2 regions of the Chryseobacterium sp. 7 genome follow, and region 2 is predicted to be linked to the other one. Evidence: riboswitches for the same ligand, from Rfam matches in the RefSeq annotation. Region 2 holds a riboswitch; the other holds the start of a gene.

Region 1 (16,615 bases), 2.3 Mb from region 2:
TGATGACGTGCTATATAATATGATGCCAGAAACTTTTCATGATCATCCGAAGCTTCTTCCCATGCTTGTAAAAATAATTGAACCGCATCTTCAGGTATTCCTTTATCTTCAAAACTCATCCCTTGAAGGCAAAGCTTGACCACAGGATTAAAAGGGGAAAATTCCATGTTTTATTTTTTCTCAAAGCTAACTTATTCTGATGGGATTCCAAGATTTAAAAAAACAATAATGACAATAAAAAATTCTACAAAATTTAGATTTGTAGAGTTTACAACCATCTATTTGATTGGTGTTATCCTAATATTAACAGCATCACGGTTACCCGAGCCAAACGTTAGCCTAAAAGCTGTTCCGCTTCCTCCGGCACCGTTTACTGTAAGGGTATAGTTTCCCGCAGGTAAAGTTAAAGTAGAACGGGGAACAAGATAAAAATTACCTGTTGCAGCAAAAGTTGCGAAGCTATTAATATAAGTAAGTGAGGATAATCCAAACACAGTATTAGTAGGAATACCCGTAGGTGCAGTAGTAAATGAATAATATAGAGTGCATAATTTTACCACATTATCCGTTATTCCAGCTCCTGGAGATCCCTGGGAAATACCTGAATTGGTAAAAACTGCAGAAATATTAGAATTAAACTCTACTAAAGAGGTCTTATTGAGCGTAAATGATATGGTAGATAAAGTAATAGTGGATATCGATCCGCTGGTGGTAGCTGCCGGAACATCTAAAACTGTAGCAGAAAGTGCATCTCCGCCTATGGTACCCCTGAAGTCATTGTTTTTTCAGACCAGGGTGTTTTTCTCTGCCACTGGCTTCCGTCATTATAGTATTCTCCCGGATAAACGGGATTTGCTGCTACAGAATTATTTGTTGCTGTGTTGTATACCGTCATTCCGGCAACATGGGCTGAAAGGGGTGAAGGATTATTGGTTGCGGTAAGAGCTACTCTGGGAAGTAACAAGCCTTTATTGGTACTGCTTATATCCAGCATTGCATTACTGTTGGGTGAAGCTAGACCTATTCCCACCTGTGCCACTACCGGGGATGAAACCCCTAAAAAAATAATTAATGTATATAATAAATTTTTCATTAGTCCTGTTTTAATCAATGTATACTCTTTATCTTGTTGGTGTGGCTTTAATCTGGGCAAGATCACGAATACCCGATCCATAATTAACCCTAAAAGCTGCTGCTCCAGATGCTGATCCATTTAAATTGACAACATAATTTCCCGCCGGCAATTGGAGTACTGCATGAGGCGCTGTATAAAGATTACCTGTAATGGTGGTTATATTAGCCGTTGTGGTATTCATATAATTCATTGTACTGTCTCCAAATGGTGTATTGACAGCTATTCCGCTGGGTGCAGAAGTAAACAGGAAATTTACAGTAACTAATTTTACAGACGAATCACCTACCGGAGTATTGCTATCTCCGTTTGCTGTAAAAGACATCGAAATATTTCCTCCAAACTCTACACTGGAAGGTCTGTCCAGAGTAAAAGAAAAAGATGTTAAAGTTGTAGTGACAGTACTCCCAGCCGAAACATCGACAGGAATAGGTGAAAGTAAATCAGCAATAGTGCCTCCTGCTATCATTCTTACATCATTTAAAGCTGAGTTTCTCTGCCATTGTGTTCCATCATTATAATATTCACCAGGATATACCGGGTTGGCTGCAACAGAAGTATTAGTTGCTGTATTGTACACCGTCATTCCAGCTACATGGCTGGTAAGCGGTGCCGGGTTATTAGTGGCTATCAATGCAACTCTGGGTAGTAAAAAACCTTTATTAGTACTTGTAATATCCAATTGTGCATTGGTATTTGGATTTGAAATTCCTAGCCCAACCTGTGCATTTGTAACTAAATAAAAACCCATGAATATCAGAGTAATATATTTGTTTTTTTTCATATTTTGATTTTTAGAGGTGCTTAAAATATAAAGGTATTCTGATTACTGTAATGGAGTTGCTTTGATCATAATCAAATCACGGGTACCACCCCCATATCCTATTCTGAAAGCTGTCCCGCTTAAAACAGAGCCTCGTAAATTTAAAACATAGCTGCCTACAGGTAAGGTAACTACTGCATATGGATTCAGATAAACATCTCCAATTGTTGTTCCCGCATTCGAAAGTAAATTGGTATAAGAGGTTGAATGATCCCCAAAAAAAGCTGTTGTAGATACTCCTGCCGGAGCTGTGGTAAACTGAAAATTAATCGTACATAATTTTACGGATCCATCTGATAATGGAGTCGTATTGCTTCCGGAAGCAGTATATCGGGTAGAGACATTCGCACTGAATTCTACCGTTGAAGGTCTGTCTAAAGTAAAAGAAATAGTACTCAAAACTGTACTCAATGCCGTTTCTGCTACAGCATCTGCAGTGATGAGCGAAATAGGGTCATTGATACTTCCCCCCGTAATTGTTCTGACGTCATTCCATGTAGATTTTCTTAACCACTGAGTGCCGTCATTATAATAAGGACCCGGATATACAGGATTAGAAGCCACAGAAGTATTAGTCGCTGTATTGTAAACCGTCATTCCGGCAACATGGGCAGAAAGTGGAGATGCGCTGTTGGTAGAAATAAGAGCAACTCTTGGAAATAAAACACCTTTATTTGTACTGATTACATCCAGCATGGCATTGGCATTAGGAGAAGAAGTTCCGATTCCGATTTGGGCTTTAATCATTGAAAAGCCGGCCAGTAGAAAAGGAACCATAAAATTCACTGTTTTCATTCTGTATAGTTGCATTAGTTTTTATGATAAAAGGTCTTTAACAGTATATACGAGTTAAATGATTATCTGGTTTTATTTTGAGAAAAAAATTAAAACTTATAGAAAGATTCTTATGTTTAATATAAGTCTACTAAATGCTTTACTTACCTATATTATTCATGATTGTCTTTATTCGAACATGACATTAGTAATACTAGGTATAAGATTTTTTTCATTCTTTTTTACAAAAATGAAATATTCTTAATACGATACTTTACGGAAATCCGTAACTATAATTATTGCACAATTAAAATCTTTTTATATAAATGGGAATAATTCAATATATAATACTCCAGAGAATCTAGGTTAGCTTATCAATTTATCTCCAAAAGATTGAATTAGAAACCAAGGTTGAAAAAAATGACAGTCAATTTTGAGAAATAATCTACAAAACATTTGCAAATACCATTTAAATACTTACTTTTGTAGCGCTTTTAGAATAAAGACGGGGGATTGGCGCAGTTGGCTAGCGCGTTTGACTGGCAGTCAAAAGGTCACGGGTTCGAATCCCGTATTCTCCACAGATGTAGCTGAAAATATATTCAAAATACATTAAAACATTATAACTCCTATAATTCTTGATGATTATAGGAGTTTTTTATTTCTTGAAATTAATAAAAGCCCCCATTCCTCATTGAAAAACTTCCCAATTAATCTTATTTTTGCGTGAAATAATAAGACAATCATGCAACTCTATACAGAAAGACTTCTTCTTCGGGATATTACTCTTGATGACAAACAGGATATTTTCAATTACCGTTCAGATGCAGAAGCCAATAAATTTCAAGGCTGGATTCCTGAAACACTGGAAGATGTAGAAAGTTTTATTCAAAGAAACAATAAAGAGTTCAATCAACCTGAAAGCTGGTATCAGCTGTTAATTACTGATAAAGAATCAAAAGAAGTCATTGGAGATATTGGAGTTCATTTTATTGGAGACGAAAACGTACAGGCAGAGTTCGGAATTACATTAAATACCTCTTTTCAGGGAAAAGGTTATGCTTCTGAGGCTATAAAAAGGATTATTGATTACCTTTTTAATGATTTACACAAACACAGAATTACAGCTTCCGTAGATCCTGATAACACAGCTTCCATTCAGCTTATGGAAAGAATTGGTCTACGTAAAGAAGGACATTTCGTAAAAAGTCTGTTCTGGAAAAACAACTGGGTAGATGATGTTATCTACGCTGTTCTCCGTGAAGAATGGCTAAAAAGATAGATAACGGGGTTAATAAATTTGATCAGACAGCCATGAGTACAGATTATAAAAAAATACTTTCGTTTGAATTAGGCAATGATGAAAACTGGCGTGGCAATGCAGTTAGCCTGCCTGAAGATATTATTGAGTATACCAACATTACCTGCCTGGAAATTGGTTATAACAAGATTGAGCATCTGTCTGCGGATATTTTCAGAAATTTTGGAAAATTATTAGAGGTTTATTTTAATCACAATAGGATCTCCGAAATACCAACATCCATAGGCCTTTTAAAGAAGCTTGAAATACTTACCATTAATAACAATCCTATAAAACATATTCCTCACGAACTTACTGAATGTATCAGCTTAGAAAGTTTTGCGGCCAATCATTGTGAATTGGAATCACTTCCGAAAGAACTGGGAAATTTAAAAAGCCTTGAAGTACTCCTCCTGAATGATAATCACCTCAGCTCGCTGCCTGAAACGATTGGCAAATTAAACCAATTATACAGACTCGAATTAAAAAACAATAAATTGAAATATCTTCCCGACAGCTTTTCTAATCTGACTTCTCTAAAACAATTAGATCTGAGAGGAAATTATATTGATACAATATATTTAGAAAAGTTGAAAAAAAAACTTCCAAAATGTGAAATTAAACAATAATACAATGAATTGCTTCGTGGTAGTTTTATTTAATTATAAAGCTTTTACCTATTCAAATTGGTATTTCTAATTTTTATATAGTCATATTTCATTCAGAAAGAAAAGTTCAAATCATCAGCAGAAGGTCTGAAATTGGAATGCATAGCTGCTGTAAAATAGTCACAGAAAACCTGATATACAGCAGAATTTTTATCCGTTGCCCGTATTCCAAGGTGTGTATAGACCGTTAAGATTTGATGGGATAATTTTTCCACCAGCCCTACTCCATATTGGTGAATTTCATTCTGCTGATCCTCCGAAATCTCTTTATTTTCACTCAAGATATTTTCCACTTCCCTGGCAATAATTAAAACCTTTTCCAAATGTTTTTCAACAGACGCCGCAAAATTTTTGAAGTTGATCTCGGGACGAATAATTTCCGCTTCTTCAATAAAATGAGAAGCCATTCCAAGGTAATTGACCAAAAGCGTCAGATCCGCAAAAACCCGGAACGGAATACTGTCCAGAATATCATTCGTGTAAAACGTATCGTAAACAAAGCTGTAATCTTCATTTACAATAACATCTTTAATCGTAAATGAATAGGTGCCGCTGGCTTTCATTCCCATAGATTTCCAATTGGGGATAATTTCAGCATGCTCTTTCGGAACGATGAATGAGTGAATAATTTCATTCCCGTTGTGATCAATTATCGGTTGTCCGTTTTCTGTAATTCCGGCATTCAGTGTAAAATGCGTCAAATGTGGCGCTCCTGTTGCAAAATTCCATGAACCATTAATCAGATAGGTATTATTATCTTGCTTTTCTGCCGTTCCGCCAATCATTCCGCTTCCTCCAAAACAGGTTTTAGACTGGGAGAAGAGTGATTGAGCAATCTCCGGCTTGATGTTTCTGGAAAAATAATTGGCTCCGGCGCAAAGCGTCAGCATCCAGCCAAAACTGCCATCGGTTTCAGCCCAGCCAAATAATGCTTTCAATCCGTCTTCAAAACGATAGCCTAATCCTCCGTATTTTTTGGGAACCCAAATTGTAAGCAATCTTTCTTCATGAATATGTTGTATTACCTCATCAGAAATGACAGCAGTTCCGTGAAGTTGTTGTCTGATGTCTTTAGTACTGAGCATTGGCTTTGGATTTAATAATTTTCTGCCATTCTATATATCCGGAAATAGCCACTAAAAATAAAAATGACGTTAAAACAGCATAGAGATATAATTCTTTATGAATCATTAAAGGAATAGAAATAATATTACTGACATTCAGTATCACCCAGTTTTCAATTTTCCTTCTCGCCATCAGCCACATTCCTGCCCATGCAAAAGCACTTACCAGAGAATCCCAGACCGGAACATCCGAATCTGTAAAATGTGTAAGAAATGACCAGAATAAGATAAAAGTTCCCAGAACAATTCCTCCGGAAATCCATTTTTCTGTGGTGGTAGTAAAAGAAATTTCCATTTCGGATTTTTGCTTCCCGAATTTCCAATACATCCATCCATAGATACTCATGATCAGATAATAAAGATTTAAGGTAAACTCAGCGTAAAGCTTTGAGGTAAGCATCACGTACAACGTTAGCAGAATCCCTGCAATTCCGAAAAGATAATTGTTGACATTGTTTTTACGAGCCAGCAAAACCTGAATGACTGAAAATAAGACTCCGAACCATTCCGGTAAGGTAATTTGTTTTAAAATGTCCTGCATCATATTAATTATTAGAAATCAAATGATGAGATGATCAGTAAGCAATCCCTACGCCGGCATTATCCGGATCAGGTGTGGAAGTACATTCCTGGGTATCATCTCAGCCACTGTTATCTGTAGCACCCCATTGTTGGGGCAAAGGTGCAGCTTTTTTATGGAAAAAGAAAATACATCGGCTTTTTATTTTGAAATAGAACGTCTCAAAACCTATCTGCTAAGAATGCATATTTACCCTCCCTGAACCAACCGGAATGTAAGATTAATACGTTCCTTCATAGACGTTACAGATTTAGCAATCCGGTGTTCCCAGTTTTCCTGCAGATCTCCTTTCATAATCAATAATGAACCATGAGGAAGAGGCAGGCTGTATTTGCTCTGGTGATGATCTTTTTTGCGGAAATCAAAACTTCTGGTCTGTCCTAAACTGATGGATGCAATTACCGGACGGTTTCCATATCTGCTTTCTTTATCCCGGTGCCAGGCAACAGAATCATTATGATCCCTGTAAAGATTAAGCAATACGGAATTGAAACGATACCCGAATGTTTCTTCTATTTTCTGTTTTAAAGAAAACAGCTCAGGAGTCCATAGATTATTCTCCACCTCACCATTTCCCAACGGATAATCCGTTTTCGGATCTCCATACCAAGCCGTTAAACGCGGCGTCAACACCATTTTATCATACATTTTTTGGGTACGCTGTTTCCAGGGAGCAGTTTCAAGCAAACGGCTCTTAAGATGATCTGCTTCTTCCAGGCTCAGGAAATGTTCTTTGTATTCCAGAAGGTCTTTTGGAAATTCATATAATTCTTCTGAATCGAACAAACTGAGCTGGGTCATATTTTTAATTTTTTGGGTAACAGAAAGTATTATTTAAAGAAACAGATTTGATACAAATAATATCCACAAAATTACTAAAAATGATACAAAAACAATCAAACAAATGAAAATCATTCAGCAAAGCCTTTTGTTAAAGGATTTCAGTTCTATTTTTCATAAGAACAGCATAATTATTTTTATGGTTAAAAAGATCTCTTTTTACTTCATATTTTATCTTTAACAAATTGTAAATTAAAGGTATGAAGTAATTTAATACAGTCAAAGAAATGAGTACCAGCGCATGATTTACACCCTATATGAAATCACTCATTGAAGATTTAATACTTAATTCAAAAATAAATATTCATCTTTGCAGCCTTAAAATCAAACACGCTAGTTTATTTCATGAGCATTACTTTTAAAAAGCGACTTATTATAGCGCTTGTATTACCTACGGCCGCCATATATTATGGGCAGAGTACGAAGGATTCTTTAGACAAATCAAAATCTATTGATGAGGTTATGTTGGTAGGTAGAAACCTTTCCCAAACAGCCAAAGAGAGAAAAACACCTGTTGCTGTTTCCAACATTAAAGCAGCAGAAATTCAGGAGAAACTGGGAAACAGAGAATTCCCTGAAATTATGAAGTCTACCCCATCCGTTTACGTGACTAAAGTAGGTGGAGGATTCGGAGACAGCAGAATCAACATGAGAGGTTTTGACGGAGCCAACATTGCAGTGATCATCAACGGACAGCCTGTAAATGACATGCAGGGAGGTACGGTGTACTGGTCTAACTGGACGGGATTGGCTGATATTGCGAGCAACATTCAAATCCAGAGAGGATTGGGAGCTTCTAAATTTGTGGTTCCGTCTGTAGGAGGTACCATAAACATTGTAACCAAAGCCACTGATTCTGAGCAGAAAGCAATGATCAAAGGAGAGGTTGGTAATGACAACTATTCCAGAATATCTGCGATGTATTCCTCAGGATTAAAAAACAAATGGGGAACTACGGTATTACTTTCCCGCTGGCAAGGTGACGGATACATCAACGGAACCCAGGGAGAAGGTTATTCCTGGTTTTTCTCTACAGGATTTAAGCCTAATGAAAAACATGCGTTCAATTTTATTGCAACCGGAGCACCACAGGTACACGATACAAGAAGATCTTCTGCTACCGGAGCGAATGTAGCCACATTACAGCAGTTTGAAACTTATGGAAGAAGATATAATCCTCAAACAGGAATGCTGAATGGTTCTCAATTCAATTTAGCTCCCAACTTTTACCACAAACCTATCGCTTCCTTAAACTGGGACTGGAATATGAATGATAATCTGAAATTATCTACTGTTCTTTACGGTTCCTGGGGACGTGGCGGCGGTGGCACCGGGCTTAATGGCTCTATCAAAAATGCAGCCGGGCAGACCATGAACTTTATGAATTATGGTGCTGGCGGAGACGGTACCATCAACTGGGATATGATTTATCGCTATAACCGAGGCGGCATGGTAACGGATTATAATGGAAATACTTTCCAGAAATCAACTTTTACTGCTCCTGCAGGCTCTCCCACTGATTATAACGGACAATATGTAGCAACTCTTAACGGTACCAATGGTATTGTGAGAAAACAGAGCATCAATGCTCATGACTGGTATGGAGTAATTGCAGACCTTAATTATAAAAAAAATAACTGGACTTTTAACGGAGGGATTGATCTTAAAACGTACAAAGGTGCGTTGTATGATATTGTTACGGATATGTTAGGATCTGATGCTTTATATGTTCCCAATACGGCCAACGCTCCAAAAGGATATTATATTAATCAAACTGTAAAACCAGAGCCACTTACTAAGCTTAAAGATGCTCAGAAAGTATCTATTTATAATGAAGGACTGGTAAAATGGGCAGGCGTATACGGAATGGTTGAATACAGTTCAGACAAACTAAGTGCATCCGTTCAGGGATCCGTTTCCGAGCAATACTACAAGAGAGTAGATTATATGCTGTATACACCAGGAAACCAGGAGACAAAATGGTATCACAAAACGGGGTATATCGTAAAAGGTGGTGCCAACTATAATATAGATGACCATCATAATGTATTTTTCAATACAGGAGTTATTTCAAGACAGCCTTTATTTAACGCTTTATTCCCTTCCAACCAGAATATTTATAACGATGCAAAGAATGAAAGAATTTTCTCTGTAGAATTAGGATATGGTTTCAAATCCCGTTATGTAGATGTGAACATTAATGCTTACAGAACGCAGTGGGATGACAGATTTATTTCAAGAACATTCAATGCAACTGCGGCAGATGTTGCAAAATTCTCTCAGCTAAGTCTTGGAAATGCTTATTTCTATAATGCACTGAACGTAGGACAGGTACACCAGGGAATTGAATTGGAAGCTAAAGCGAGACCTTTTGCCAACCTTAAACTTAGAGGGATGCTATCATTAGGTAACTGGAAGTACAAAGGAAACGCCAACTTCAATATCCTTGATGTTCAGACCAACCAGGAAATTTCCGGAGCTACAGGAGTGATCAATATCAAAGACTTAAAAGTTGGAGATGCTGCACAAACCACAGCAAGCATAGGGGCTGATTATAACATCACAAAAGCATTCAGTATCGATGCTAACTGGGAATATTATGACAAACTGTATGCTCAGTTCAACCCGATCAACTTTCTTACGGAGGCAGCAAGAGAAAAAGGAATTGTAAAATTGCCAAGCTATCATTTATTTGATGTGGGGGCTTCTTACAAATTCACCCTTGATGCCAAAAAATCTTTAACCTTAAGAGCGAACGTCTACAACTTATTCAACAAATATTATATTTCTGAATTAAGTTCCAATATTTTCGCAGGTGATAAAATTGCTAACGGTCCGGATGCTGGAAAAACGTATCAGGATGCCGGTAGAGTTTATCAGGGTGTAGCAGATGGTAATACAGGATTCCTTGGTTTTGGAAGAACCTGGTCTGTTGCGGCTACTTTAAGATTCTAACAAAATTTCATTTTAATAATGACTGAGAAACCCCACCATGTTCTGGTGGGGTTTCTCATTTTTAAACTTTATATAAAATAATTTATTTAATTACCTTACTGGAACCCGTAATGATATTAACTATTTATCAATTAATATTGTACAATATCTCAGTAATCATAGGGAAATGTATTTACTTTTGATAAAAATAGTATTTTATTACTTTCCAAGTCATCTAAGTGTGTAAATGAACCGGCCGATTTTATTAGCCGGTTTATTATTTCCTGTTCTTCACTTGCAATGCTCGTTGATAAAAAGACTGGCTTGCAATTTTTTCTTCCGCTTCATTAATGGCCGTAAGCAGATTATTTTTGTTATCGGAAATATCTCCCAGAATCTGTGACATCAGCTCCCAGACAGGTTTCATTTTCTCAATAAGCTCATTACCTTTGGAAGTCAGCTTAAAAAGTCTTTTCCTTTCATCCTGCTTGTCTTTTTCCCATTGTATCAATTCCAGCTTTTCAAGTTCTTTCAGGAGTGTTATGGTTGAGGGATGGGTATATCCTATTTCGTTGGCTATCTCTACTACACTGGCAATTTCTTTTTTATAAATGGTGAAGATCACCGGAAACCATTTCAGTTCAAAATCAATTCCGAAAGCTTTATAGATCAGTGCTCCGTCTTTCCTCAATTGTTCACTGAGACGGTGCAGTCTGGTGGATATGGCAAGAATTCCTGCTTCGTTGATTACATTCATATTCAGTCAAGATTTAAATGATAAAAAACATCATCAGCACTCATTAATGGAAACTTCACAGGAAGATTCTCTTTTTCAATCTTTACAAAATGATTTCTTTCATAGAAACGCTGGGCAGCTTTCAATACGTTTACTGTTCCGAGATAAAGATCATCAATTCCGTTTTCCCGGCAGAAAGAAAGTAAAACTTCCAGTAATTCCTGGGCAATATTCAGTTCTTTTCCTCTGAATTCTTTTTTCACAAACATTTTCCTGATGGCTCCTGCCCTTTCATCAAATTTAATTAGAGCAATAGAACCTACCAATTCTCCGTTCACAAAAGCTCCCCAAAAGTTACCACCGGCTTCTCTGTAAAAACTTTCAATCTGCAAAAGATCGGGCTGGTCTTGTATGGTAATCGGAATATTAAACTCCTGCTGCTGGATCGTCAAAATCAAGTCAATGGCCTGTTCGGAATAAGAATTTCCTATGGTTTGAATCTGTAATTTCATTGTGTCTGAATTTCAAAGTATAAAACTACGTAGTTAAATACATAAATGCAAATTGATTTTACCTATTACATTATTTTAGCGTGATCAATAATAAAAAAACGTATGCCATTACTGACATACGTTTTTATTCTATTTAAATTGTAAAATACGGTTATTTCCAGCCTCCGCCTAAAGCCTGATAAAGCTCTACGGCTGCTTTCATTTTACTGTATCGTGCATTAGAAATGTTAAGCTCTGCATTCAGTGAATTCACACTGGCATTCAATACTTCTAGGTAGTTCGCCATACCATAGTTCACCAATTCCTGGGAATAGTCAACTGATTTTTTATAGGCATCCAGCTCTTTTTGTTTTAATTCAATAAATGAATCCTGAACGGAGAAAACTCTGATGGCATCCGAAACTTCTTTCCCTGCAGTCAGAACTGTTTTTCTGAAATTTAAATAAGCTGTTTCTTTATTGGCAAGACTCACGTCATAGTTGGTCTGAATCTGTCTCTTATTTAAAATCGGCTGAGCCAGTCCTGCCACTACGTTTGCAAACAATGAATTTACACTGAATAAATGGTCAATATCTACCGACTGTACTCCTCCGCTTCCTGTCAGTTTCAAAGTTGGATAAAACTGAGCTTTGGCAGCATTGGTCAACTCAAAAGCATTCATTAAGTTATATTCTGCTCTCATAACATCCGGGCGGTTGGCCAAAAGCTGAGTAGGATAGCCTAATTTTAAATCAATTGGAAGATTCTGCCCTTCCAGTGTAGATCTTTCGATAGAATGAGAAGGCTCACCCATCAGAAGACTCATGGTATTTTCAAGCAATTGAATCTGGGTATCAATATCAATCAGTAATGATTTGGCATTGAAAACAAGTGCTTCACTTTGCTGTACTGCAACTTCAGTAACGGTTCCGGAAGTTTTCAAAGCTTTTGTAGCTTCTAAGTTTTTCTCCCTTACCGCAATGGTTTCTGTAATAATTCTCTTCTGTGCATCAAAAGTCAACAATTGATAATATGCAGAAGCAATGGAAGACACCAAACTGCTTTTTACGGCTTTATGAGCAGCAACAGTCCCTAAATATGTGGCTAACTGTGCTTTCTCCTGTGCCTTTAATTTTCCCCAGATATCTGCTTCCCATCCGATACTTGCCGTAATGTCAAACTGGTTCACATAACGTCTTGATCCAATGATCTGCCCAAACTGAGTGTTGATAGACTGTGTCTGGAACGTATAGTTGGGCCCGATAGAAAGGGTTGGCTGGTAAGCTGCTTTACTTTGTTTCAGATAAGCTTCCGCAGAATTGATACTTTCCAAAGCAATTCTGATATCAAGATTGTTCTCCAGCGCTTTAGAAATATGCCCCTGCAGTATCGGATCGGTAAATATTTCTTTCCATGAAACATTCGCGATGCTGGCACTGTCTGAAGGAAGCATATCTGTACGGAACAGCTTTTCATCTACAACGTTCTTCGGTCTTTCATATTCTTTTCTTGCCATACAGGATGAAATGGCTCCGAGTATGAAAACTGAAAAAGTAATTCCTTTTATGATGTTTAATAAACTCTTCATTATTTAAAATTAGAAATTAGATGTTAGAGGCTAGAAGTTAGATAGGATTCAGACTGATTTCTAAATATCTAACTTCTAACTTCTCTAATTAATTTTATTCTGCTAAATTGATTTCTTCTTTTTTGATAGGCTTAATTTTTTCCTGAAGTGTCTCGAAGATCACATACAGTACAGGAATTACAAATAATCCTAGAATAGTTCCTATCAATAGTCCGATGGCAGCACCCGTAGCAATAGACCTGTTACCTACTGCCCCAATTCCACTTGCCAGTACCAGCGGTAATAAACCGAAGATAAAGGCGAATGATGTCATTAGGATAGGTCTTACTCTGGCCTTAGCTGCATTGATGGCAGACATGACAATGGTTTCACCGTGATGCCTTCTCTGAACAGCAAATTCCACAATAAGGATCGCATTTTTTGCCAATAGCCCCACAAGCATGATCAGGGCGATCTGGAAATAAATATTGTTTTCCAAGCCCATAACCTTCTGTCCGAAATAAGCTCCCATTACCCCTAAAGGAAGAGAAATTACCACCACCAGCGGAAGAATATAACTTTCATACTGTGCGGAAAGAATAAAGTATACAAAGATTAAACTCAATGCAAAGATCAGAAGCGTCTGAGATCCTGAATTCAATTCTTCTCTTGTTAATCCTGTAAATTCTACTGCGTAGTTTTGATTCAGGGTTTCACTGGCCACCTGCTGAACAGCGGTAATAGCATCCCCGGAACTGTATCCTTCTGAGTTCGCTCCTGTCACCTTCACAGAGGTAAATAAGTTATAACGGCTTACAGATTGTGGTCCGTATGCTTTTGTTAACGTTACAAACTGTGAAATAGGAGACATTGCCCCTGAACCTGTTTTGATATAAAGTTCATTCAGATTTTCAATACTTTTTCTGTTTTCAGGAAGTGCCTGAACCATTACTCTAAACTGTTTTCCGTACTTGGTAAAGTCGGCAGTATAGATACCTCCGATATACCCCTGCATGGTAGCCAGGATGTCATTTACAGAAACTCCAAGCTGTTTGCTCAGCGGAACATTAATTTCCATCTGATACTGAGGATATTTCGTATTGAATGATGTTTGAGCAAACTGAATTTCCGGTCTCTCCATTAGTTTACCAATGAATTCATTGGTTTTAGCATCCAGATCAGCATATTCACCTCCTGCCTTATCCAGCAGTACCATCTCAAAACCGGCACTGTTACCAAATCCCGGCACACTTGGCGGTTGGAAGAATACTACTTTGGCATCAGGAACAGCTCCTACAATTCCAAATAATTGTTTGGTGATATCTTCAGAAGTCTGTCCGTCTTTTTTTCTTTCGTCAAACGGTTTCAGCTTTATAAATGCAAGACCGTTATTACTACCGTTTCCTGATAAGAATCCTCTACCTGTAGAGATGGTTACGTTCTGTACTCCCGGAACTTTCAATGCTTTAGCCTGAAGGGTTTTCAGAGCATTATATGTTCTTTCCATAGAAGCTCCCGGAGGAAGCTGAACATCTGTAAAGATAATCCCTCGGTCTTCTGTAGGTACAAATCCTTTCTTCATACTGCTGCTTGCCCAGAATAAGATACCTCCGGTAACAGCGAAAATAACAAGGGTTACCCATTTATGTCTTAAAAGAAATACAAATCCTCTTCCGTAACGTTCAGTAGTTGTTTTAAAAGCAATATTAAACTTATAGAAAAACTTCTGCAGAATGTTTAAGTTCTTGTACTCTGCATGATGCGCCTCGTGAGGTTTTAAGAATAATGAACATAAAACCGGGCTCAGCGTTAATGCATTAATAGCTGAAATGATGATGGCAATAATCAGCGTAATACCAAACTGCTGGTAGAATACTCCTGTAGGTCCTGTAATGAAAGTTACCGGGATGAATACTGCCGCCATTACCAACGTAATAGAAATAATAGCCCCTGTAATCTCATCCATCGCTTCTACCGTAGCTTTTTTAGCATCAGAAATACCGTGTTCCATCTTCGCATGGACGGCTTCCACGACCACAATGGCGTCATCCACCACAATACCGATTGCAAGTACCAATGCAAATAATGTCAAGAGGTTCAGTGAATACCCGAACAGATTCAGGAAGAAGAACGCTCCCACAATAGATACCGGAACCGCAATAGCCGGAATTAACGTAGATCTGAAATCCTGAAGGAAAATATATACTACGATAAATACAAGAATGAAGGCTTCAATAAGGGTGTGAACCACCTTTTCAATAGAAGCATCAAGGAACTCGTTCGTATCGAAGTTAAAAGTATATTTAATTCCTTTAGGGAAAGTACTTTCTGCCGATTTCAGGTAAGTTTTGATATTTTTAATAATCTCCTGTGCATTGGAACCCGGTGTCTGGAAGATCCCCATACTGATGGAAGGACTATTCCCGTTCTCCCCGATTCCTGTGTAAGACTGGCCTGCAAGTTCTACTTTGGCAACATCCTTCAGCATCAGGTTTTGCCCGTTTGCAAGAGATTTAATAATGATATTATCGTACTGCTCTTTATCGTTGAATTTACCAACATATTTAATGATATATTCAAAAGAGCTTCCGCTGTTTTGTCCTATAGAACCTGCAGCAGCTTCCCTACTTTGCTCGTTAATCGCATTGGTAACATCTGTAGGAGTTACACTATAGGCAGCCATTTTTGCAGGATCCAGCCAGATTCTCATGGAGTAATTTTTACCCCCGAAAACGTTGGCATCCCCTACACCATTTACCCTTTTAAGGTTTGGAATAATGTTGATGTTCAAAAAGTTCTGAAGGTATACGTCATCCAAATCTTTATTTTCAGAATAGAAAGACATATACATCAGGGCACTGGTCTGCTGTTTCTGGGTTACAACCCCTGAACGGGTTACTTCAGACGGCAAAAGCGGTGTCGCTCTGGCCACACGGTTCTGTACGTTTACCGCAGCAATGTCCGGGTCTATTCCTTGTTTAAAGAATACCTGAATTTGCGCAGAACCGTCATTACCTGCAGAAGAAGTAATATAATCCATTCCTTCCACCCCGTTGATCTGTTCTTCCAAAGGTACTACTACACTCTTCATTACCGTCTCAGCATTGGCTCCCGTATAGTTGGCGGAAACACTCACTGTAGGCGGTGCAATATCCGGATACTGTGTAACCGGTAACGAGATCAGCCCTAGCACACCGAGAATCACAATCAGGATTGAGATTACGGTAGATAAAACCGGTCTGTTAATAAAGTTTTTTATCATTAGAATTTCGGTTTTATTGATTGAACAAGGCTATCCATTTTAATAGGTTTAGGCTTCACTGCTGTTCCCGGTTTCAGACCTCCGATACCGGCAGCAATAACTCTTTCCCCTTTATTAACTCCTGATTTGATAAGAGCTAAATTGTCGATTCTGTCAATAACGTTTACCACAACGTTTCTTGCAGTATCTCCTTTTTCTATTTTGTATACGTAAACAATTCCCTGCTGTTCGTAAGTGGCACTTTCAGGAACTACCAATACATTGTCATAGTTTTGAGGGAATCTGATGGTTCCGCTGTTACCATTGCTTAATAATTTTTGAGCATTGGAGAACGCTACTCTGAACTGAATGGTTCCCGTTGTAGGATCAATCTGACCTGTGATG
Region 2 (16,615 bases):
TCCAATCTTCAAGGCCAAGGAGAACCCCCAGCCCGATTTTATGAATTCCTGCTCTTCCTATTCTATCCGGAGTTTCCAGACGGAAATGAAAGTTTGATTTCTTACCTTTTGGATGATATTCTCTGTAGACATCCTGATGGTAGGTTTCCTGATACACTAAAACGGAATGCACTCCTTCTTCATGAAGCAGTTTGTATTCTTCTTCCAATAATGGCTGAACTTCAATGGAAATGTTAGAAAAGTGAGGCTTTAGCTTACGAACAGCATTCTGAAAATAAGGTACTCCTACAATTTTATTGGCTTCCCCGCTTACCAGCAGTACATGATTCACTCCCATTGATTTCAGCACTGAGGCTTCAATCATCAGCTCCATATCAGAAAGGGTTTTTCTTTTCAGGCTATTATCTAGACTGAACCCGCAGTAGGTACAGATATTCTGACATTCATTGCTGAGATACAGCGGTGCATACAGCTGAATGGTTTTTCCAAATCGTTTTTGAGTGAGCATCTGCGTCATTCTCGCCATGAGTTCCAGTTCATGGGAAGCGGCTGGTGAAAGCAGGTTCAAAAAATCATCCAGGGTTTTATTCTTTTTCTGAAGACTGTATCTTACATCGGCCAGACTTACTTTTTCAAGCTTATTCTTTACCTCATCCCATTGGTAGTTTTCAAAAACATCTTTAAAACTTTTCATGATTCTGATTTATTCAAATAAAAACGAAGTAAGCGGGCTTGAAGCTTCAGCATGGTTGCCAATAGCACCTAATCCTGATTCGAAGGCTCTTCTTCCGGCAATCACGCCTTCTTTAAAAGCTAAGGCCATATTCAGTGGATTTCCGGCTACGGCAATGGCAGTATTCACCAAAACGGCATCTGCTCCCATTTCCATTGCCTTTGCAGCATCTGATGGTGCCCCGATTCCGGCATCTACCACCACGGGAACATTACTTTGGCTGATAATGATTTCCAGAAAATCCTGTGTTCTTAATCCTTTATTTGTGCCAATAGGTGCTCCTAAAGGCATTACGACAGCGGTTCCGACATCTTCAAGACGTTTGCACAAAACAGGATCGGCATGAATGTAAGGCATTACAATAAATCCTAATTTTGCCAATTCTTCAGTGGCATATAAGGTTTCAATAGGGTCTGGCAATAAATATTTCGGATCCGGATGAATTTCCAGTTTTACCCAGTTGGTTTCCAGCGCTTCTCTTGCTAACTGAGCTGCCAATACAGCTTCTTTAGCGGTTCTTGCTCCGGAAGTATTCGGCAGAAGGTGAACGTTGGTTTCTTTTAATGAATCAAGCAGATCATCTTCGCTGGATTGGGCATCAATTCTTTTGAGCGCCATGGTTACCATGTTGGATTCCGAGGCGATAACAGATTGTATCATATCTCTCATACTCCCGAATTTACCTGTTCCTAAAAACAGTCTGGATTCAAAAGTTCTTCCTGCTATTTCTAATTTCTGATGGTTCATATCATTACTTTGTTTAGTTCTTTAATAATAGTAGGTTGTTTTGTAATAAGTCCCGAAACCGAAACACCATAAATTCCGATCCCCTGTAATGGCAAAATATCTTCAAGGGCAACGCTTCCGATGGCAAATATTTTGGGAATATCTATTGATTTTTCTCGTAATCCGTTAATAATATTCTGATATCCCTCAAACCCAAGAACCTGGCTTAATTTTTCTTTGGTTGTGGTAAATCTCAATGGTCCTAAACCTATATAATCACAAGATTCTTTGATTCTCTGAATGACATCCGAAAGGGTATTAGCCGTTCCGCCAATAATTTTATTTTTGCCTAAGATCGATCTTGCTTCTTCAATGGCACTGTCGTTCAATCCTAAATGGACCCCGTCAGCATCTATTTCTTTGGCTATTTGTACATGGTCATTGATGATACAAACCGCCTGATATTCTGAACAAAGTTGTTTTGAAATTTCACAGAGGTTGATTAATTCATTTTCAGGGGCATTTTTCCATCGAACCTGTACCCATTTGATTCCATTGTCTAAAGCTTTTCGGATATAAAGTTCCTGTTCCTGAAAGGTGTTTCCCTGTGATATGTATTGTAATTTTTCCATGTTTGTTATGAATGCGTTCCCAGTAAAGAGAGATTGCTTTTTAAAAATTTTTCAATGTATAATTTCCCATTTATACAGGCAGTTTCGATGTTTTCACCTTTCGCAAGTTCTGCTGTAATGGCTGATGATAAAACACAGCCGGAGCCATGTTTAGGAAAATAGGCTGCACTACTTTCAGTTGGAGTTAAAAGAATTTCTTTTCCATTTTCAACTAAAATATCTGTTCCTAAATGATCTTCCCGATGTCCTCCTTTGATGAGTAATGAGCATTCGTGAGTATCCGGTAAAAGATTATTTTCCTTTAAAACACGGTATTCGTTATAATTGGGAGTTATTAAACTGAGTTTATTAACCGTATTCTTTAATTGAGAAAGTGTTTCAAGATCAAAAAAAGCAAACTCGGAAGTGCTTTTCAGAACGGGATCCCAGACGATTTTTACGTCAGAGCTTCCTTTTTGAACCGTTTCTACAATTTTATCCAGAAAATTAGCATCCTTTACAATTCCTATTTTCACTGCTGAAACGGGATAATTCCCCATCAAAACCTGAATCGCCTCAGTTACTTCATCTATAGGACGCCATTCTAAATTCAGACATTTCAAAGCAGTTTGCAATGTTAATGCTGTACATATTCCCAATCCCACCACTTTTGATTGCTCAAAGGTTTTACTATCTGATAATAAGCCTGCTCCACCACTGGGATCGAAGCCTGCAACACTTATGACATAAGGACGTTCCTGCATTTTCTGAATACTTTTAAAGGTTCTTTACTTTCCCAGATTGCACCCAATAAAGCTACTCCATCTACATTTGTTTCGAAAACTTCGTGGATATTATTGGGGTTAATTCCTCCAAGCGCAATTAATTTAACATCTGGATTGTTCCGCTGTTTTATTTCGTTCTTGATAGTAGAATCCAGTCCATATCCTTTTTTGGAGATACTTGGAAAGAACGGGCTTATGAAAGCATATTCCCATTCTTTATCCAAAGTATTGTATGTTGTGATATCGTGCACTGATGTTGAAATGGTATTTTCTTCCCCCCAATATTTATAAGTTTCTTCCTTTCTATCAATCTCTCTGAAATGAAACCTTGAAATAGTAAATTCCTTTCCAAGATCGTAATGTGTATGCAATACCAACTGCGGATAGAAAGTCTTATCAATCTGAGTGATGAATTCAATCATTTCATTCTGGCTGAGCCATGGTTTGCGGATGTGAAGCAGATCAAGACCTTCCTGAAACATCTGATTAATAAGAATTGTTTCGTTCTGAACAATCAATTCAGGAGTGATGACGAGGATCATATATAAATTTCTTTCCCTTTTTCGATGAACTCTTGTGATTTATCCAGCATTCCCTGTTCAGCAGACTCACGGATTTCCTGAGTAATTTTCATCGAGCAGAATTTCGGTCCGCACATAGAACAGAAATGGGCAATTTTCGCTCCTTCTGCCGGAAGTGTTTCATCATGATAAGCTCTTGCTGTCTCTGGATCTAGTGAAAGATTGAACTGATCTTCCCATCTAAACTCAAATCTTGCCTTGCTTAATGCATTGTCTCTATATTGCGCTCCCGGATGACCTTTTGCCAGATCTGCCGCGTGGGCTGCCAATTTATAGGTAATTACCCCCACTTTTACATCATCTTTATTTGGAAGTCCTAAATGTTCTTTCGGAGTTACATAACAAAGCATCGCACATCCAAACCACCCGATCATGGCAGCCCCGATTCCGGAAGTAATGTGATCATAACCTGGGGCAATATCTGTTGTTAACGGTCCTAAAGTATAGAAAGGAGCTTCATGACATTCTTCCAGTTGCTTTTCCATATTTTCTTTGATCATGTGCATCGGAACATGTCCGGGACCTTCAATCATTACCTGTACATTGTGCTTCCAGGCAATTTTTGTCAGTTCACCTAAAGTTTCCAGTTCTGCAAACTGAGCGGCATCGTTGGCATCTGCAATAGATCCCGGACGAAGACCATCTCCAAGAGAGAAAGCAACATCGTACTTCTTCATGATCTCACAAATCTCCTCAAAATGGGTATACAGGAAACTTTCTTTATGATGGAATAAACACCATTTTGCCATAATAGATCCTCCTCTGGAAACAATTCCGGTTACTCTTTTCGCTGTTAAATGGATATATCTCAACAGAACTCCGGCGTGGATCGTGAAGTAAGAAACTCCCTGTTCCGCCTGTTCAATCAGGGTATCTCTGAAGATTTCCCATGTCAGATCTTCAGGAACTCCTTTTACTTTCTCTAATGCCTGATAAATAGGTACAGTACCAATTGGAACCGGACTATTTCTGATAATCCATTCTCTTGTTTCGTGAATATTTTTCCCGGTTGAAAGATCCATAATGGTATCAGCTCCCCATCGGCAGGCCCATACTGCTTTTTCCACTTCTTCTTCAATACTGGATGAAACGGCACTGTTTCCAATATTGGCATTGATTTTCACCAGGAAATTTCTTCCAATAATCATTGGTTCACTTTCAGGGTGATTGATATTATTAGGAATGATCGCTCTTCCCGCTGCAATTTCGTCTCTTACAAATTCCGGAGTGATCTTACTTTTTGGAGTATTTGCCCCAAAACTATGGCCGGGATGTTGAAAAGCCATTTCTTTGGATACGGAGTCAAGCTGTTCTATTCTTTGGTTTTCCCTGATCGCCACATATTCCATTTCAGGAGTGATGATTCCCTGTTTTGCATAGTAAAGCTGTGTAACTTCTTTTCCTTCCTGTGCTACTTTAGGCTTATGATCATAGGAAAATCTTAATTCATCAAGACGAGGATCTGCTAAACGGGCCTTTCCGTATTCAGAGGTAATTCCGTCCAGGATATTTACATCATTTCTGTCCAGAATCCATTGTTCTCTGATCCTCGGAAGTCCTTTCTGAATGTCAATAACTGCATTTTCATCGGTATAAGGACCTGAAGTGTCGTAAATGGTAACCGGAGCATTATGTTCAAAGCCGCCATTGGTTAATTTGGTGGGGCTAAGCTGTATTTCACGCATTGCTACATTGATAGGGTGTAATGTTCCTTCAACATAGATTTTCTTTGAGTTCGGAAATGGCGAACATGTAATGGAGTGAGCCATAAGTATTGGTATTAAATATGAGATTAACCGCCCTGAGTGGCAGTAATGATTAAAACTGAATCGTTGTTGTTAAGGATGGTTTCCGCCCAGATTGACAGGGGAATAATGCGATTGTTAAGAGCTACAGCAATACCTTTTTTCTTTCCGGGTAACTCAATAGCCAATAATGCTTCCAGATTTTCGGGAAGTACATCAAATGTTTTTCGGGTGTGGTTGATAATAAGTTCCATTCCTAATAATTTAAATGCACTTTAGGAATGGCTATTATTGTACAATAGAATGTACAGCAAAAGTCATCTACTTTTCCCTACGCTGGTATGATCCAGATCAGGTTCAAAGGGTAAAGTCTCAGTCTGTTGGTAACAGACACCCCTAAAGTTTGAGACGAAGTTAGACATTTTTTTAGAATAGGCAAAATTTGAAATAATATTAAAGAAAAAATCCACCTCAAATTTGAGATGGACTTTTATATTTTTCTTTACGTGTTTTAATGCCTTTATTATTCTTCACAAGCTCTCCAGATCGCATCATTCTGCGGAACAGGAGCTATGATCTCGATATTTTCTTTGGTAACAGGATGAATAAATTCCAGTTTTCTGGCATGAAGATTAATTCCTCCATCAGGATTGGAGCGTGGAGCCCCATATTTCAGGTCACCTTTGACAGGGACTCCTGTTTTGGACAATTGTGCTCTGATCTGATGGTGCCTTCCGGTTTCAAGATCAATTTCAAGAAGAAGATAATTATCCAGAGTCTTAATGACATTATAAGTCAAAATCGCTTCTTTTGCTCCTTCTGTAGCTTTGGGAAAAACAATCGCTTTATTATTCTTTTCGTTTTTCTTTAAATAATGAACCAATCTTTGAGACTGTGGAATCATTTCTTTTCCTACAACTGCCCAATACGTTTTTTTTACTTCATGGTTTTTCACCATCTGAGTAAGACGGGAAAGTGCTTTGGATGTTTTTGCATAGATCACCAGCCCGGATGTAGGCCGGTCTATACGATGAACCAAGCCGAGAAAAACATTTCCCGGCTTAGCATCTCTTATTTTTATAAAATTCTTGATGGATTCTAATAGTGATTCATCACCAGTCTTATCGCCCTGAACAAGCTGACCGACTTTTTTATTGACCACCAGAAGATGATTGTCTTCATATATAATCTGCTCCTTCATACTTCTTCAGCCTATCTTCTTCTATTGGATAATGACAGAATAATCCCCGCCAAAAGACCTGCTGTTTTAATATTTGAAAGTTTTGAATCTTCCGGAATGAATGCTCCGAATACACAGATTGCAGCAGCAGCATACATTGCATAGACAAAGTTCTTATTCGTAAGCAGAGGAGCCTGAATAAAGAAACTTGCACCTATCAGCACATAAAAAACTTTTCTTGAAAGTAGATGATTAATTTCCGGAGAGAACAGATTAAACCATCCTACAGCAAGACAAATCAATGCTGCAATAGATAATATTCCCTGGATAGATTGTTGATTCTGCATAGATTAATAGCTTTCATTTTCGTTAGGAAACTCAACACTTTTCACATCTTTTACATATTGAGCAACAGCTCCTGTAATTTCTGTGTAAAGATCAAGATATCTTCTTAAGAATTTCGGGCTGAAACCTTTGTTCATTCCTACCATATCATGATACACCAAAACCTGTCCGTCACAATCTGAACCTGCACCGATTCCGATGGTAGGGATAGAAATGCTTTCAGTTACTTTTTTGGCTAATTCTGCCGGAATTTTTTCCAAAACAATTGAAAAGCATCCTAATTCTTCTAAAAGCTGTGCATCAGCGATCAGTTTTTCCGCTTCTGCTTCTTCTTTAGCTCTTACTTTGTATGTTCCGAATTTATAGATAGACTGTGGTGTTAATCCCAAATGCCCCATTACCGGAATTCCGGCATTGATGATTTTCTTGATAGATTTGGAAATTTCTTTTCCGCCTTCAATTTTTACAGCATGCGCTCCACCTTCCTTCATCATTCTTACCGCAGATTCCAATGCTTTTTCAGGATTACTCTGATAAGTTCCGAAAGGTAAATCTGCTACCACCAAAGCTCTGTCGGTTCCTCTTACCACACTTTGAGCATGATAGATCATTTGATCCAGCGTAATAGGTAATGTAGTTTCAAAACCAGCCATTACATTTGCCGCAGAGTCTCCAATCAAAATAGCATCCACTCCGCCTGCATCTACCATTTTTGCTGTGGTAAAATCATAGGCTGTAAGCATTGTTATTTTTTCCTTGTCGAATTTCATTTTTCGCAAGGTTTCAGTCGTAACTTTTTTAATTTCAGAGTGAACAGACATAATTTATCTATTTTTAAAAGTTAAAAAGTCGGCCTTGAGCCGACTTACGTTTTTGTATGATTTATAAAACTACGTGACCGAGTTTCATGAGTTTGTCGTGATTTAAGATCTTGATATTTCTTCCGTCCACTTCAATCAGACTATCCTGTTTGAATTCCGAGATCAGACGGATGGCACTTTCTGTAGCGGTACCAATAATATTGGCAATTTCTTCTCTCGTTAATGAGATTTTGATAAAGCCTTCAGGATCTACTCCAAGTTTCTGCTCCAAAAGCAGCAGAATTTCTGCCAGCCTTTCTCTTACTGTTTTCTGAGCAAGGAAAGTAATGGTATTGGAAGATTCTCCTAATTCGTATGAGATTTTCTGAAGCATTACGAAAGACAGTTGTGGATCTACCTCCAAAAGATACATGAAGATATCTGCAGGTAAGAACACACATTCAATATCTGTCATTGCTTCTGCTTTGGCCTGGAAATTTTCCCCACAAAGCAAAGAACGATAGCCGATGATATCCCCTTCTTTGATAAATCTTAAAATCTGATCTTTCCCGAACGCTCCTGATTTCGAAAGTTTGGCAGCCCCCTTTTCCAGAACAAAAACTCCTTTTGGAGTTTCGCCATCCTCGAAAATGGTATCGTGCTTCTGAAAACTCAGTTTCTTTTTGCCATTAATGTACTTCTCAAAATCTGCGCTAGAAAGTCTTTCTTTAAATGATTTATCATTAAAAACTCTGGCGAACCTCTCTTCAATTGCTATCTGTTGTTCCTGCGGCATTTTATATGATATTTATCACAAAAATAGAACTTTTTAACGCGATAAACAAAAAAATTTGTTATAATTTTGTAGTTCAATATTTTATGGGGTGAGCGAGAACTGTTTTCATTGTGGTCAAGGGATAGAAAAAGAGAGAATTTTATTTGATGAAAAGACTTTCTGCTGTAACGGATGTAAGTCTGTTTACGAGATTCTAAATTTAAATCATTTAGGCAACTTCTATGAGCTTAATAAAGGAGCGGGAATTCGTCCAAATGATGAAAATTCTTCACAATTTGATTACTTGGACACGCCGGAAATTTTTGAAAAAGTTACAGATTTCTCTGAGGGAAATACCAGTCTTGTAACGTTTAAAATCCCTGTAATTCACTGTTCTTCCTGTATCTGGCTACTAGAAAGCCTTCACACATTAAATAAGCATATTAAATATTCGCAGGTTAATTTCACAAGAAAGACCTTACAGATTTCATTCAACCATAACGATTTGAAATTAAGCGAACTCGCTAAATTTTTAACTAATCTTGGATACAAACCGGTTATCAGTCTTGAAACTGCCGATAAAAATGAAGATCATCTTGACAAATCTTTATTGGTAAAATTTGCCATTGCTGCCTTTGCTTTTGGTAACGGAATGTTCCTTGCCTTCCCTGAATATATTGGGGGAGAAGATTATTGGATGGAACATTACAGGGGGCTATTCAGAACTTTGATATTCCTTCTGGCAACACCTGTTGTATTTTATTCAGCTTCAGACTATTATAAATCCGCATGGTACGGTTTAAAAAATAAGATTGTCAATATTGACGTTCCCATTGTATTAGGAATTTTCGTACTCTACGGAAGAAGTATCTATGAAGTGGTAACAGATTATGGTCCAGGATACTTCGATACCCTTTGCGGGCTTTTATTCTTCATGCTTCTTGGGAAAATTTTTCAAAAAAGAACATACAATGCTCTTTCATACGACAGAGATTACAAGTCTTTCTATCCCATTGCCGTAACGAAAGTAGATTTCGAAGGGAAACAGGATAACATCCTTCTTTCAGAGGTAAAAGTAGGAGACAGAATTCTGGTTAGAAACCAGGAAATCATTCCAGTAGATGCTATTCTGATTAATGGAGAAGGTAATATCGACAATAGTTTCATTACAGGAGAAAGTGAAAGTATCAGCAAACAGCCTGGTGATAAGATTTTTGCCGGGGGAAAACAGATTGGATCTTCTTTAGAACTTGAAGTGATTAAAAACGTAGATCAAAGTTATTTAACTCAGCTTTGGAATAAAGAAGCATTTAAAAAACACGAAACCGGTCTTGACACTCTTACAAATAATGTCAGTAAATATTTCACATTCATCATTTTAGGTATTGCTTTAGTCGCAGGAACTTATTGGTATTTCATTGATTTAAATAAAATGTTCCAGGTTATTTCAGCAATCCTGATCATTGCTTGTCCTTGTGCGCTTGCATTATCTGCACCGTTCACTTTCGGGCACATTATGAGGATTTTAGGCCGAAATAAATTCTATGTAAAAGACACTTTAACGATTGAAAAAATTGCTAAGCTGGACACGATTGTTTTTGATAAAACAGGAACCATCACCCACAGAAAAAAATCAAATATCAAATACGAAGGATCTGAGATCAACGAATTTGATTCTCTGAACATTAAGACCTTATTAAAGAACTCCAATCACCCGCTTTCAAAATCATTATATGAATTCTTTGAAATAAACGATGATTATTTCCCGGTAGAAAATTTCGTTGAAATCTCCGGAAAAGGATACGAAGCAAGCGTAAGAGGAACTCTTTATAAAATAGGATCTGCGCGTTATAACAACCAGGAACCTAAAAACCTTGAAACAGCAGTTTACATCAGCAAAAATGGAGAATATTTAGGAAAATTCATTTTCAAAAATGAATACCGTCCGAAGCTGAAAGAACTTTTCACTAAACTTACCAATTATAAAATATTTATTCTGAGCGGAGATAATTCCTCAGAAGAGAACCAGCTTAAAGAGCTTATTCCTAACTACAAAGGAATGGCCTTTAACCAGAGCCCGGAAGATAAACTGAACTATATCAAAACTCTTCAGGATCAGCACATGAAAGTAGCAATGCTTGGAGATGGTCTTAATGACGCAGGAGCTTTAAAACAAAGTAATGTTGGAATTGCGATTGCTGATGACACAAACAGTTTTACCCCATCTTCCGATGTCATTATGAATGGAGATAAAGTGGTTACCCTGGACAATTATCTGAACCTTTGTAAAGGCTCTATTACCATTGTGAAAATGACATTTATAATCAGTTTTCTGTATAATATCGTTGGTTTAAGTTACGCTGTTACAGGGCATATGCACCCGCTCTTCGCTGCAATCATCATGCCAATCAGTTCCATCACGGTGGTTACCTTTACTACACTTTCAACCTGGATATTAGGCCGGAAACATTTCAAAAAACAGGCGTAGAAGCCCTTATTTAGACTGATTTTAAATTAGCTGAAATCGGCATTTCGTGATGAATGTCATTATTTTTCACTAAATTTGAACCCCGAAAATAGGTTAATTTTGTTGTCCAATGGATATTCTATATTTAATGATCCTCTGCAGTGTTTCTTTAGCTGCGATTTTCTTGGTCGTATTTATAGTGTATGCCCGAAAAGGACAGTTTGAAGATGATGAATCTCCTGCTGTCAGAATCCTTTTTGATGATGAAAAAATCAAAGAAAATGATGAACCAGGCAACAAAAATAAAGACGAGAAAGAAATAGGAGAAAATAATAAAAATTGAGAAAAATAGTGAATAGTTGATATGGAAACACAGAAGTTTAGTTATGACAATAGTATTGTCCGTGCGTTCCTTTATGCGACCTTAGTTTTCGGTCTCATTGGATTTACGTTCGGGCTTACGGCGGCATTAATGCTTTTCTACCCTGAATTACCGGAATTCTTTTTCGGGACGGATGACACAACCATTAAAAGTTTGGCATCGGGTAACATTCAAGGTTTAATAAACACTCATGGTGCATTTGGTTTTGGTAGAATCAGAATGCTGCACACCAACACCGTAATCTTTGCATTCGTTTGTAACATTGTTTACACGGGTATTTATTACTCATTACAGAGATTATTAAAAACAAGAATGTACAGTGACACCTTGTCTTGGTTACATTTCTGGACTTGGCAGTTTATGATCGTTGCTACGTTCGTTACGTTCTTTATGGGGATCAATACCTCTAAGGAATATGCTGAACATGAGTGGCCGATCGACATATTAATCGCATTCTCATGGATCATTTTTGGTATCAATATGTTCCTGACTATTTCAAAAAGAAGAGTGAGACACCTGTATGTAGCGATTTGGTTCTACATTGGTACCTGGATTGCAGTAGCAATGCTTCACATCTTCAACAACCTTGAAGTACCTTTATCTTTCACAGGCTGGAAATCTTATTCAGCATATGCAGGGGTAAAAGATGCTATTGTACAGTGGTGGTATGGTCACAATGCGGTTGCATTCGTATTGACGACTCCGGTTCTAGGTTTAATGTATTACTTCCTTCCGAAGGCTGCAGACAGACCGGTATTCTCTTATAAATTATCCATTATTCACTTCTGGTCATTAATTTTCGTATATATCTGGGCTGGTCCTCACCACCTTCAGTATACAGCTCTTCCGGCTTGGGCTCAGGCGGTAGGAACAGGGTTCTCTATCATGCTTATTGCACCATCTTGGGGAGGTATGTTAAATGGTCTTCTTACACTGAGAGGAGCTTGGGATAAAGTAAGAGAAAATCCTATCCTTAAGTTCTTCGTAGTAGCTGTTACTTGTTATGGTATGGCAACGTTTGAAGGACCGCTTTTGGCAACTAAAAACATCAACAAAATTGGTCACTTTACAGACTGGGTTATCGGTCACGTACACTTAGGAGCTCTTGGATGGAATGGTTTCATGGCATTCGGGGTTATCTATTACTTGGTACCAATTATGTGGAGAACAAAAATCTGGTCTGTAAAATTAGCTAACTGGCATTTCTGGTTAGGTACTTTAGGAATTATTTTCTATGCAGTTCCAATGTATATTTCAGGATTCACACAAGGATTAATGTGGAAGCAGTTCAACCCGGACGGAACATTATTATGGAAAAACTGGCTGGATACGGTAACGGCAATTATTCCTTACTTCAAAATGAGATTCGTAGGAGGTTTATTCTACATCTCAGGATCTATCCTAATGATTGTAAACGTAATTGCTACAGTAAGAAAAGGATCATTCCAGAAAGAAGTTCCTGCTGAAGCTCCAGCGTTGGCAAACATCAGTAAAAACAGAAAAGAAGGAGAAGGTACTCACCTTTGGCTGGAAAGAACTCCGGTATTATTAGGTATTTTATCTTTCTTTACAATATCTATAGGTAGTTCAATTGAAATTATCCCTACACTATCTCTTAAGAAAAGTGTACCTACAATTTCTGCAGTGAAGCCTTATTCACCACTAGAACTTGAAGGTAGAGATATCTATATCCGTGAAGGATGTAATGCTTGTCACTCTCAGATGATCAGACCGTTCAGAGATGAGATTACAAGATTTAACGGTAAAAACGGACAATACTCCAAAGCTGGAGAGTTCGTATACGACAGACCATTCCTATGGGGTTCTAAGAGAACAGGACCGGATTTACATAGAGAAGGTGGTAAAAACCCAAGCTCTTGGCACTATAAGCACATGTATAACCCAAGATCTACCTCTGCAGGTTCCATCATGCCTCGTTACCCTTGGTTAATTGCTACTGACTTAGACAGAAGTAAGATGGTAGACAAAATGAAGCTGATGAAGAATGTATTTGATGTACCTTATACTAAGGCTCAAATTGATTCTGCAGACAAATGGGCGAACAACCAGTCCGCAAAAATTGTAAAAGATATCTTCTCTGAAGCAAATGACCTTAAGCAGGCTTATGCAAAGAGACCTCAGGGAGAACTAGAGAAAAAAGAAGTTGTAGCTCTTATTTCTTATCTTCAGAGATTAGGTACAGATATTAAAACAACGGAAATCAAAACAGCAAGTAATAACTAAACATTAAAAGGTTCATATGATTCCTCAGAACTTTAAAGATATATTATCCAATACAGAAAACGCTGGTTTTTACCAGACGCTGGCTCTGATTTTCTTTATGCTGTTCTTCATCGCTTTAGTAATCTATGTTTTTAGCAGACCTAAAAAATATTACAAAGAAGAAGAAGAGGCACCACTTGGGGATGACGAGGATGACAATTTTAATTTAAAAAATTAAACTATTTTTTATGAAACAAAGAACACCTGTTGTCGTAAACATCTTAATAATAATAGGGCTTTTAATAGTTTTTTATTATTTATTTGTACAGAGCTACGCGTTCCTAGCTTCGCCTTACTTCTGGGGAACAGTTGTGATCGCCGGTATCCTTGCCTACATTCATAGTGCTATTGGAGACCTTATTGAGAACAACAAATTCAAAAAATTATCTCCGGAAGAGAAAGCAGCTTACTTAGCTGAAAAGAAAGTACCATTCCTAAAGAGAATGTATGATGCAGCTTTCAAAAAGCAGTCTGAAACTGAGGAAAAAGATATCCTTATTGACCACGGTTTCGACGGGATCATGGAGCTGGATAACCAGTTACCAAAATGGTGGGTAGGTTTATTCTATTTTGGGACCGCTTTTTGTATTGTATATATTGCAGCATACTCTTTTACAGACTTCGCTCACCCGTTAAGCGAATATGAAAAAGAATATAAAGAACAAATGGCAAGCATCAAAGAATTTGAAGCAAACCAGCCTCCTGTAACGATTGAAACAGCTAAATACTCAGCTGATAACATTGCAGAAGGTAAAGAATTATTCAAAACAAACTGTGCATCTTGTCACAAAGAAGACGGTAGTGGAGGTATCGGACCAAACCTTACTGATAACTACTGGATCAACCAGCCTGAGAAAACGTTATTCAAAAACGTATTCCATATGGACTGGAATGGTTCTCCTACTAACCCTGCGATGAGACCATTCGGTAAGAACGGAGAAGTTTCAGGTGCAGAAATTGAAAAGATTGCAGCGTATGTATATCACATCAATCAGGAACAACCACCAGTGACTCCGGCTCAGGGAGGAGCAGCTCCTCAGGGAACCGAAGCACATTGGGAAAAAGAATAATTTAGAAAAATTAGAAACATATGAAAAAAACATAATTTGTTATTAGATTAAAATAGTAACGAATTATGTTTTTTCTTTTTTAAAACCTATTACATATGTCAGACATAGAAGAAATAGAAGTACGCGGCGGACAGGGACAGGTTCTGGACCCTGAGACTTACAGAGATTCTATAGGGACAATGGAGCAATCCGGAAAAAGAAGATGGGTATTTCCAAGAAAACCTAAAGGAAAATATACCAACTATAGAAACATTGTAAGCTATTTATTATTAATTATTTATTTTACATTACCATTCATCAAAATCAATGGTAACCCACTGTTATTATTCAATGTCATAGACAGGGAATTTTTCATTTTTGGACAGCCTTTCTATCCACAGGACTTTTTTATCCTCACTTTAGGTGCTATCGCCTCTTTAATCTTTATTATCGTTTTTACGATTGCATTCGGAAGAATTTTCTGCGGGTGGATTTGCCCTCAGACAATTTTTATGGAATCTATCTTCCGTAAAATAGAATATCTGATTGAAGGTGACCGAAACAAGCAGATGAAACTGGACAGACAGGAGTGGAATACAGAGAAGATCTGGAAGAGAGGTTTGAAATGGACTATTTACGTTGTTATTTCATTAATCATTACCCACTTCATGTTCATGTATATCGTAGGATATGAAGAGGTATTTAAAATTGTTGGTGAAGGCCCATTTGCCCATCCTACCAATTTTATCGTAATGATTCTTCTTACCGCAGCATTTTACTTTGTATTTGCATGGTTCAGAGAGCAGGTTTGTACATTGGTATGTCCATACGGAAGACTTCAGGGCGTATTGATTGACAAAGATACCATCAATGTTTTCTACGATTTTAAAAGAGGAGAAAACAGATCAAAATGGAGAAAAGGAGAAGACCGTAAAGCAGCAGGTAAAGGAGATTGTATCGACTGCCAGCAGTGCGTAGTGGTATGTCCTACCGGAATTGACATCAGAGACGGGCAGCAGCTGGAATGCATCAACTGTACAGCATGTATTGATGCGTGTGATGAAGTCATGGAAAAAGTAGGCCTTCCAAAAGGATTGGTAAGATACGCTTCTGAGAACGAGATTGAAAAAGAAACTCAGTTCAAATTTACCGGAAGAATGAAAGGTTTCTCCGTATTCCTTTTCCTTCTTGTAGGATTCTTAGGATACCTTCTTTACAGCCGTGGTGAGATGGAAGCTAAATTCATCAAACCGGCAGGAAGCACATTCTTTGTAAGAGACGGTAAAATTACCAATACCTACAATTATACCTTCCTTAATAAAACAAACGATAAAAAAATAGTTACCATCAAAGTAATAGATCCGGCTCATGGTGAAATTACTTACAGTGCATCAAGCAAAATTCAGGTAGACAGAGATAAAATTTCAAAAGGAACCATTAATATCAGCTTCCCGGAAGATGAAATGAAACTTTCTAAGCAGAACATCACCATTGGTGTTTATGATATGAAGGGTAAACTGATTGATTCCTATCAGACTTATTTTGAAGGGCCATTTAAACTGCAATTTTAATTAGAAAAAAATGAAGAACTTTAGTTGGGGACACGGTGTTGTAATTGCATTATTTGCATTCATAGTTTTTATATTATCCATGATGTTTCTTTTCCCGAACGGGCAGAAGAATTCTGAAATGGTAACCGATAATTATTACGAAGAGGAACTGAAGTATCAGGATGTGATTGATGCCAAGAAAAAGGCAGATGACCTACAGGAAAAACCTGTATACAGCCAGGATACCAAGGGAATTAAAATTACCTTCCCAAAAGATTATAACAACTCTAATACTACGGTAAAATTTGTTTTAAACAGAACCGACGACCAGAATTTAGACATCAAAAAATCTGTACAGCTTGATGCCAGCCAGTCTTTCATAATCCCTGCACAGGTATTGAAAATGGGTAATTATACATTAAGACTAAGCTGGACAAAAGACAAAACAGACTACCGAATGGATTATGACGTGATATGGAAATAGGACTTATTGTATCGGCTATTGCTTTAGGCTTTGCTTCCGGTTTCCACTGTATCGGGATGTGCGGCCCTATTGCCTTGTCGATGGGATTAACCAAAAAACAGGCTGCCAATTTCTACCTT

The links. A riboswitch is a leader RNA that binds a small molecule or an ion and turns the genes downstream of it on or off. The one in region 2 is predicted to bind thiamine pyrophosphate.
Region 1: it holds a riboswitch for thiamine pyrophosphate, as region 2 does, so the genes downstream of both, pnuC (nicotinamide riboside transporter PnuC) here and thiS (sulfur carrier protein ThiS) in region 2, are expected to answer to the same signal.

The regions. Positions count from the first base shown of each region.
Region 1 is NZ_RCCA01000001.1:2,055,717-2,072,331, reverse strand. It holds gene CLU97_RS09490 (hypothetical protein) at 279-560, opposite strand; gene CLU97_RS09485 (hypothetical protein) at 758-1,093, opposite strand; gene CLU97_RS09480 (hypothetical protein) at 1,122-1,916, opposite strand; gene CLU97_RS09475 (hypothetical protein) at 1,959-2,765, opposite strand; tRNA gene CLU97_RS09470 (tRNA-Ala) at 3,237-3,310, shown strand; gene CLU97_RS09465 (GNAT family N-acetyltransferase) at 3,475-4,011, shown strand; gene CLU97_RS09460 (leucine-rich repeat domain-containing protein) at 3,996-4,658, shown strand; gene CLU97_RS09455 (hypothetical protein) at 4,751-5,782, opposite strand; gene pnuC (nicotinamide riboside transporter PnuC) at 5,769-6,365, opposite strand; TPP riboswitch at 6,391-6,499, opposite strand; gene CLU97_RS09445 (alpha-ketoglutarate-dependent dioxygenase AlkB family protein) at 6,591-7,202, opposite strand; gene CLU97_RS09440 (TonB-dependent receptor) at 7,587-10,196, shown strand; gene CLU97_RS09435 (MarR family winged helix-turn-helix transcriptional regulator) at 10,453-10,932, opposite strand; gene CLU97_RS09430 (GNAT family N-acetyltransferase) at 10,935-11,423, opposite strand; gene CLU97_RS09425 (efflux transporter outer membrane subunit) at 11,575-12,990, opposite strand; gene CLU97_RS09420 (efflux RND transporter permease subunit) at 13,085-16,231, opposite strand; gene CLU97_RS09415 (efflux RND transporter periplasmic adaptor subunit) at 16,231-16,615, opposite strand, start outside.
Region 2 is NZ_RCCA01000001.1:4,359,802-4,376,416, forward strand. It holds gene thiH (2-iminoacetate synthase ThiH) at 1-694, opposite strand, end outside; gene CLU97_RS19975 (thiazole synthase) at 704-1,480, opposite strand; gene CLU97_RS19980 (thiamine phosphate synthase) at 1,477-2,091, opposite strand; gene CLU97_RS19985 (hydroxymethylpyrimidine/phosphomethylpyrimidine kinase) at 2,097-2,834, opposite strand; gene CLU97_RS19990 (thiamine phosphate synthase) at 2,810-3,397, opposite strand; gene thiC (phosphomethylpyrimidine synthase ThiC) at 3,394-5,205, opposite strand; gene thiS (sulfur carrier protein ThiS) at 5,229-5,435, opposite strand; TPP riboswitch at 5,493-5,589, opposite strand; gene CLU97_RS20005 (RluA family pseudouridine synthase) at 5,705-6,382, opposite strand; gene CLU97_RS20010 (hypothetical protein) at 6,394-6,708, opposite strand; gene panB (3-methyl-2-oxobutanoate hydroxymethyltransferase) at 6,712-7,527, opposite strand; gene CLU97_RS20020 (Crp/Fnr family transcriptional regulator) at 7,589-8,302, opposite strand; gene CLU97_RS20025 (heavy metal translocating P-type ATPase) at 8,391-10,769, shown strand; gene ccoS (cbb3-type cytochrome oxidase assembly protein CcoS) at 10,879-11,091, shown strand; gene ccoN (cytochrome-c oxidase, cbb3-type subunit I) at 11,113-13,374, shown strand; gene CLU97_RS20040 (cbb3-type cytochrome oxidase subunit 3) at 13,391-13,591, shown strand; gene CLU97_RS20045 (cbb3-type cytochrome c oxidase N-terminal domain-containing protein) at 13,602-14,483, shown strand; gene ccoG (cytochrome c oxidase accessory protein CcoG) at 14,579-16,033, shown strand; gene CLU97_RS20055 (FixH family protein) at 16,044-16,496, shown strand; gene CLU97_RS20060 (sulfite exporter TauE/SafE family protein) at 16,487-16,615, shown strand, end outside.